Linked DNA regions of Azotobacter salinestris. The protein of the gene in region 1 interacts with the protein of each later gene in a pairwise test. Links are inferred from orthologs where the notes say so. Each region holds a gene or a part of one and is shown on either strand. Other genes may lie near its edges. The genes, in order: purT and ispA.

Region 1 (3,272 bases):
CTGTCCACGCCAGAGCGGCAGACAGCCGGCGACTATCTTGGGGTTCTGGTAATGCACGGTGCTGCAAGACGAGCAGACGAAACGCGGGCGGTAGTCGCCGCTGGGGGTCTGCCAGCTCACCGGGCTGCCACATTGGCTGCAGAATTTCATGGGTCTTCCCGAAGGTTCGTTGTCGGCCGGTTGCCGCTGGTAGGGCAAGGGTTGGGCCGGTTGTGTGGTTCGTGTCATGATGTTTCTCATGGAGTAAAGATAGAGAATGGCGATGCAGGAAGATCTACTCCGGCGCGTGCGCAACTATTCGCCTCGCCCCCTGAATACCGGCGGGCGTTTTGCCGAGGCGGCGGTGCTGATGCCGATCACCCGCAGCGACGAGCCCGAACTGGTGCTGACCCTGCGTGCCAGCGGCCTGTCCACCCATGGTGGCGAAGTGGCCTTTCCCGGAGGGCGCCGTGACCCCGAAGATCTCGATCTGGTGCATACCGCCCTGCGCGAAGCGGAGGAGGAGGTCGGCCTGCCGCCAGGGCTGGTCGAGGTGGTGGGGCCGCTCAGTCCGCTGGTGTCGCGTCACGGCATCCAGGTGACGCCCTACGTGGCGCTGGTGCCCGATTATGTCGAATACCGGCCCAACGACGGCGAGATCGCTGCGGTCTTCTCCGTGCCTCTGGCGTTCTTCTGCGAGGACCCTCGGGAAACCACCCATCGCATCGACCACCAGGGGCGCAGCCAGTACGTACCCTGTTACCGCTACGGCCCGTACAAGATCTGGGGACTGACGGCGATGATGGTGGTCGAGCTGGTGAACCTGCTGTTCGATGCCGGAATCGAGACCGAGCAACAGCCGGCGAGCTTCGTCGAATTGGGCTGAGGATCATGACGATAGGCTTGCCGTCACCGCGTGCCGGCAGTGCGCAAAGGCTTGCGGTGGAAGATCGATGAGCGAAGAACGGCCCGTCCCTTCGCCCTGCGTACAGTTGTGCGCCCTGGATGAAGACGATGTCTGCCTCGCCTGCCAGCGTACGGTGGATGAAATCAGGCGCTGGCGACGATTGGACAATTCCGAACGCCGCCAGATATTGGCATTGTGTGCCGAACGGGCCCGCGCCAAGGGCCTGCTCTCATAGGTTGCGTCCGTTCTCGCCCACTGGTGCGGGCAAGGCGCGCGCATGTTGAAGGAAACCCCCATGTCCCGTATTGGAACTCCGCTGTCGCCGAGTGCGACCCGTGTATTGCTGTGTGGCTCAGGCGAGCTGGGCAAGGAGGTGGTGATCGAACTGCAGCGCTTCGGTGTGGAAGTGATCGCCGTGGATCGCTATGCCGATGCGCCGGCCATGCAGGTCGCCCACCGCAGCCATGTGCTCAACATGCTCGATGGCGCCGCCCTGCGCGCCGTGATCGAGCAGGAGCAGCCGCACTACATCGTGCCGGAAATCGAGGCCATCGCCACGGCGACCCTGGTCGAACTGGAAAGCGAAGGCTTCACGGTGATTCCCAGCGCGCGTGCTGCCCACCTGACCATGAATCGTGAGGGTATCCGCCGTCTGGCGGCCGAGGAGCTGGGCTTGCCGACCTCGCCCTACCGTTTCGCCGACAGCTTCGAGGAGTGCCGTGCGGCGGCGGAAGCGCTCGGCTTCCCTTGCGTGGTCAAGCCGATCATGAGCTCCTCCGGCAAGGGCCAGAGCCTGGTGAGGGGGCCGGAACAGCTGCAGGCGGCCTGGGATTACGCCCAGGAAGGCGGACGGGCCGGCAAGGGGAGGGTGATCGTCGAGGGGTTCATCGATTTCGATTACGAGATCACTCTGCTCACCGTGCGCCATGCGGGAGGAACCACCTTCTGCGCACCTATCGGCCACCGTCAGGAGAAGGGCGACTACCAGGAGTCCTGGCAGCCGCAGGCGATGAGCGCCACGGCGCAGACCGAATCCGAGCGCATCGCCAGGACGGTCACCGAGGCATTGGGCGGGCGCGGACTGTTTGGTGTCGAGCTGTTCGTCAAGGGCGACCGGGTCTGGTTCAGCGAGGTCTCGCCGCGTCCCCACGATACCGGTCTGGTAACGCTGATCTCTCAGGATCTCTCCGAGTTTGCCCTGCATGCACGGGCCATTCTCGGCCTGCCGATCCCAACGATCCGCCAGCTCGGTCCGGCCGCTTCGGCGGTGATTCTGGTCGAGGGGCAGTCCCGCGAGGTGAGCTTTTCCAATCTGGGTCAGGCGCTCGCCGAACCGGATACCGCTCTGCGCCTGTTCGGCAAACCGGAGGTCGCCGGTCTGCGGCGGATGGGCGTAGCCTTGGCGCGGGATGCATCGGTGGAGGCTGCACGGCAGAAGGCGACGCGTGCCGCGCAGGCGGTCGAGGTGCAGTTGTAACGGTTCGGAGGCTGCTCGCCGGGCAGCCTCTCCTCACTCAGCTTCCGACGTCGTCGAGGAGGAGGTATCGGCCTCCCAGGCGCGCACGTTCTTCACCCGGTTCCCCGAGGTCTCGAGGATCTCCAGGCGATAGGGGCCGATGGCCAAGCAGACCCCGCAATCGGGAAGGCTCTGCAAGACTTCGGTGATCAAGCCGTTGAGGGTGCGCGGGCCGTCGCTCGGCAGCTGCCAGCCGAGCACCTTGTTGACCTCGCGTATGTGGGCGGCGCCATCGATGATCTGGGTGCCGTCTTCCTGCGGCCGGATATCCGGGGCGAGCAGGCTGTCGCGATTGGTGAACTCGCCAACGATTTCCTCCAGGATGTCTTCAAGGGTGACAATGCCCTGCACGTCGCCGTATTCGTCGACCACTATGGCGATGCGCCGCTTCTGTTGCTGGAAATGGATCAGCTGGGTAGCCAGCGGTGTGTTTTCCGGAACGAAGTAGGGCTCCTGACAGGCGGCGCGCAGATTCTCCTTGCTCAGCCGCTTCTCGGTGAGCAGGCGCGCTATGTGGCGCATGTGCACCACGCCCTCGATCTGATTGATGTCTCCGCGGAACACCGGCAGGCGCGTGTGCGAGGTGCTGCGCAGCTGGTTGATGATGGCTTCCATCGGCTCCTCCAGATCGATGCCGATGACCTCGTTGCGCAGAATCATGATGTCGTTGACGCTGACCTTCTCCAGATCGAGTATGCCGAGCAACATGCCCTGGCGGTTCAGCGGCAGCGCCCCGCCGGACTCGTGGAGCACGCTGCGCAACTCCTCGCTGGTCAGGCTCTCGCTGCCCTTGCTCTGCGGACTGATGCCAACCAGCCGGAGCAGGCCGTTGCTGATCCAGCCGAGCAGGATCACCAGCGGATAGAAGAT
Region 2 (3,290 bases), 370 kb from region 1 along the record:
GAAGCCCTGCTGCGCTGGCACTCGCCGACCCGTGGACTGGTGCTGCCCGGCGAATTCATTCCGGTGCTGGAGGAAAGCGGCATGATCATCGAGGCCACCCGCTGGGTGTTCCGCGAGGCCTGCCGCCAGGCGCGCCGCTGGGCCGAGCAGGGCCACGCGCTGCGCATCGCGGTCAACCTGTCGCCGCTGGACTTCCGCCAGGCCGACCTGGCCGGCAGCCTGCTGGCCATCCTCGAGGAGGAGCAGCCCCCAGCCGGATCGCTCGAACTGGAAATCACCGAGAGCGCCCTGCTCGATGCCGGCGACGAGGTCCAGAAGACTCTGGCCCGCCTCAAGGCCGTCGGCATGCCGCTGCTGCTGGACGACTTCGGCACCGGCTATGCCTCGCTGACCTACCTGCAGCAGTTCCCCTTCGACGGCATCAAGATCGACCGCCAGTTCGTCGCCGGCCTCCCGGATAGCGAGCACTCGGTGGCCCTGGTGCGCGGCATCCTGACCATGGCCCGGCATCTGGGCCTGCACGTGGTGGCCGAAGGGGTGAGCAACGAACGGCAGGCCGCCTTCCTGCGCTTCAACGGCTGTCCCAGCCTGCAGGGCTACCATTACTGCCGCCCGCAGTCGGCCGCCGACATCGAGCGCACCTGGAGCCAGGAGTCGCCGTCCGGCCTGCAGCCCCAGGGCCACTGAACCGGCAGAGCATTCGCCCGGGCACCGGCTTTAGCGTTTGCCGCCCTGCCCCGGCTCTGCTAGTGTCGCGGCGATTTTCAGAAGTGCCGCCGACACAGGTTCCCGTCCATGGCCCGCAAGAAAGCCGCCGTCGATTTCGAAAAATCCCTCGCCGAACTGCAGCAACTGGTCGAGCGCCTGGAGGGCGGCGAACTGTCGCTGGAGGACTCCCTGGCCTGCTTCGAGCAGGGCGTCCGTCTGACCCGCGACTGCCAGGCGGCGCTGAGCCAGGCCGAGCAGAAGGTGCAGATCCTCCTGGAGCGCGGCGATACCCTCGAACAGGTCCCCTTCGACGCGGACAGCCAAGCATGATCGCGACCTACCAGAAGCAGTGCCAGGCTCGCGTCGACGCCGCCCTGGAAACCCTCCTGCAGCCACCGCGCGCCGAACTGCAGCGGCTCTACCGGGCGATGCGCTACAGCGTCGTCAACGGCGGCAAGCGGGTCCGCCCGCTCCTCGTCTACGCCGCCTGCGAGTCCCTCGGCGGCACGCCGGAGCGGGCCGAGGGCGCCGCCTGCGCGGTGGAGCTGATCCATGCCTATTCGCTGGTCCACGACGACCTGCCGGCGATGGACGACGACGACCTGCGCCGCGGCCAGCCGACCACCCACAGGGCCTTCGACGAAGCCTGCGCCATCCTCGCCGGCGACGGCCTGCAGGCGCTGGCCTTCGAGGTGCTCGCCGATGCCCGGCGCAATCCCCAGGACGCCGCACTGCGCCTGGAAATGTCGCGCACCCTGGCCTGGGCCGCCGGCCCGGCCGGCATGGTCGGCGGCCAGGCCATCGACCTCGAGGCGGTCGGCCGGGCGCTCGACCGGAACGCCTTGGAAACCATGCACCGGCACAAGACCGGCGCGCTGATCGAGGCCAGCGTGCGCCTCGGCGCCCTGGCCAGCGGCCGGGCCGACGCAGCCAGCCTGGCCGCGCTCGCCGACTACGCCCGGGCCATCGGCCTGGCCTTCCAGGTCCAGGACGACATCCTCGACGTGGAAAGCGACACCGTTACCCTCGGCAAGACCCAAGGCAAGGACCAGGCCAACGACAAGCCCACCTACCCCGCGCTGCTCGGCCTCGACGCCGCCAAGGCCTATGCCCTGGCCCTGCGCGACCAGGCCCAGGCCGCTCTCGAAGGCTTCGATGCCGGGGCCGATCCCTTGCGCGCGCTCGCCCGCTACATCGTCGAGCGGCGCCACTGAGCGGCGCCGTGGCCTGCGACCATCGGCGCAGCCCGGGCCGCGCCGACGAATTTCTAGACGCCGTCACGATCGGGTAAAATACCGCCTCTTTTTATCTCCAGTAACGATCCCCCGATGCCCAAGACGTTCCACGAGATTCCCCGCGAGCGCCCCGCCACCCCCCTGCTGGACCGCGCCGCGACGCCGGACCGGCTGCGCCAGCTCGGCGAGGCGGAGCTCGAAGTGCTGGCCAACGAACTGCGCCAGGAGCTGCTCTACACCGTCGGGCAGACCGGCGGGCACTTCGGTGCCGGGCTCGGCGTGATCGAGCTGACCATCGCCCTGCACTACGTCTTCAACACCCCCGAAGACCGTCTGGTGTGGGATGTCGGCCACCAGGCCTATCCGCACAAGATCCTCACCGGACGCCGCGAACGCATGCTCACGCTGCGCCAGAAGGACGGCATCGCCGCCTTCCCGCGCCGCTCGGAAAGCCCCTACGACACCTTCGGCGTCGGCCACTCCAGCACCTCCATCGGCGCCGCGCTGGGCATGGCCATCGCGGCGCGGATGAAGGGCGAGCAGCGCAAGTGCATCGCCGTGATCGGCGACGGCGCGCTGACCGCCGGGATGGCCTTCGAGGCGCTCAACCACGCCTCGGACGTGCAGGCCGACATGCTGGTGGTGCTCAACGACAACGACATGTCGATCTCCAAGAACGTCGGCGGGCTGTCCAACTACCTGGCCAAGATCCTCTCCAGCCGCACCTATGCAAGCATGCGCGAAGGCAGCAAGAACATCCTCTCGCGCCTGCCCGGCGCCTGGGAGATCGCCCGGCGCACCGAGGAATACGCCAAGGGCATGCTGGTGCCCGGCACCCTCTTCGAGGAGCTCGGCTGGAACTACATCGGCCCGATCGACGGCCACGACCTGCCGACCCTCGTTGCCACCCTGCGCAACATGCGCGACCTCAAGGGACCGCAGTTCCTCCACGTGGTGACCAAGAAGGGCAAGGGCTTCGCCCCGGCCGAGGCCGACCCCATCGGCTACCACGCGATCACCAAGCTGGAGCCGGAAGGCAGCGAACCGAAGAAGCCCAAGGGCCCGAAATACTCCAGCGTCTTCGGCCGCTGGCTGTGCGACATGGCCGCCGCCGACCCGCGCCTGACCGGCATCACCCCGGCGATGAAGGAAGGCTCCGACCTAGTGGCCTTCAGCCAGCGCTTCCCGGACCGCTACTTCGACGTGGCCATCGCCGAGCAGCACGCCGTGACCCTCGCCGCCGGCATGGCCTGCGACGGCATCAAACCGGTGGTGGCGATCTACTCGACCTTCCTGCAGCGCGCCTACGACCAGTTGATCCATGACGTCGCGGTGCAGAACCTCGAC

Evidence for each region.
Region 2: the proteins of purT (region 1) and ispA interact in binary tests that used the Escherichia coli proteins (3 or more experiments, as listed by UniProt). The link is inferred for Azotobacter salinestris from one-to-one orthologs.

What each region holds. Positions count from the first base shown.
Region 1 is NZ_CP045302.1:3,959,569-3,962,840, forward strand. Bases 313-3,272 are described here. They hold purT (formate-dependent phosphoribosylglycinamide formyltransferase), read left to right. Parts: upstream 313-1,181; coding sequence 1,182-2,363; downstream 2,364-3,272. Other genes in these bases: GCU53_RS18545 (CoA pyrophosphatase), read left to right, coding at 313-865; GCU53_RS18550 (DUF1289 domain-containing protein), read left to right, coding at 933-1,121; GCU53_RS18560 (HlyC/CorC family transporter), read right to left, coding at 2,397-3,272. Also shown: GCU53_RS18540 (NUDIX hydrolase), read right to left, coding at 1-150; more of GCU53_RS18545, read left to right, coding at 263-312. UniProt on the Escherichia coli protein: Involved in the de novo purine biosynthesis. Catalyzes the transfer of formate to 5-phospho-ribosyl-glycinamide (GAR), producing 5-phospho-ribosyl-N-formylglycinamide (FGAR). Formate is provided by PurU via hydrolysis of 10-formyl-tetrahydrofolate.
Region 2 is NZ_CP045302.1:3,589,425-3,592,714, reverse strand. Bases 1-2,978 are described here. They hold ispA ((2E,6E)-farnesyl diphosphate synthase), read left to right. Parts: upstream 1-1,034; coding sequence 1,035-1,922; downstream 1,923-2,978. Other genes in these bases: dxs (1-deoxy-D-xylulose-5-phosphate synthase), read left to right, coding at 2,037-2,978; GCU53_RS16795 (exodeoxyribonuclease VII small subunit), read left to right, coding at 796-1,038; GCU53_RS16800 (putative bifunctional diguanylate cyclase/phosphodiesterase), read left to right, coding at 1-687. In the rest of the region: more of dxs, read left to right, coding at 2,979-3,290.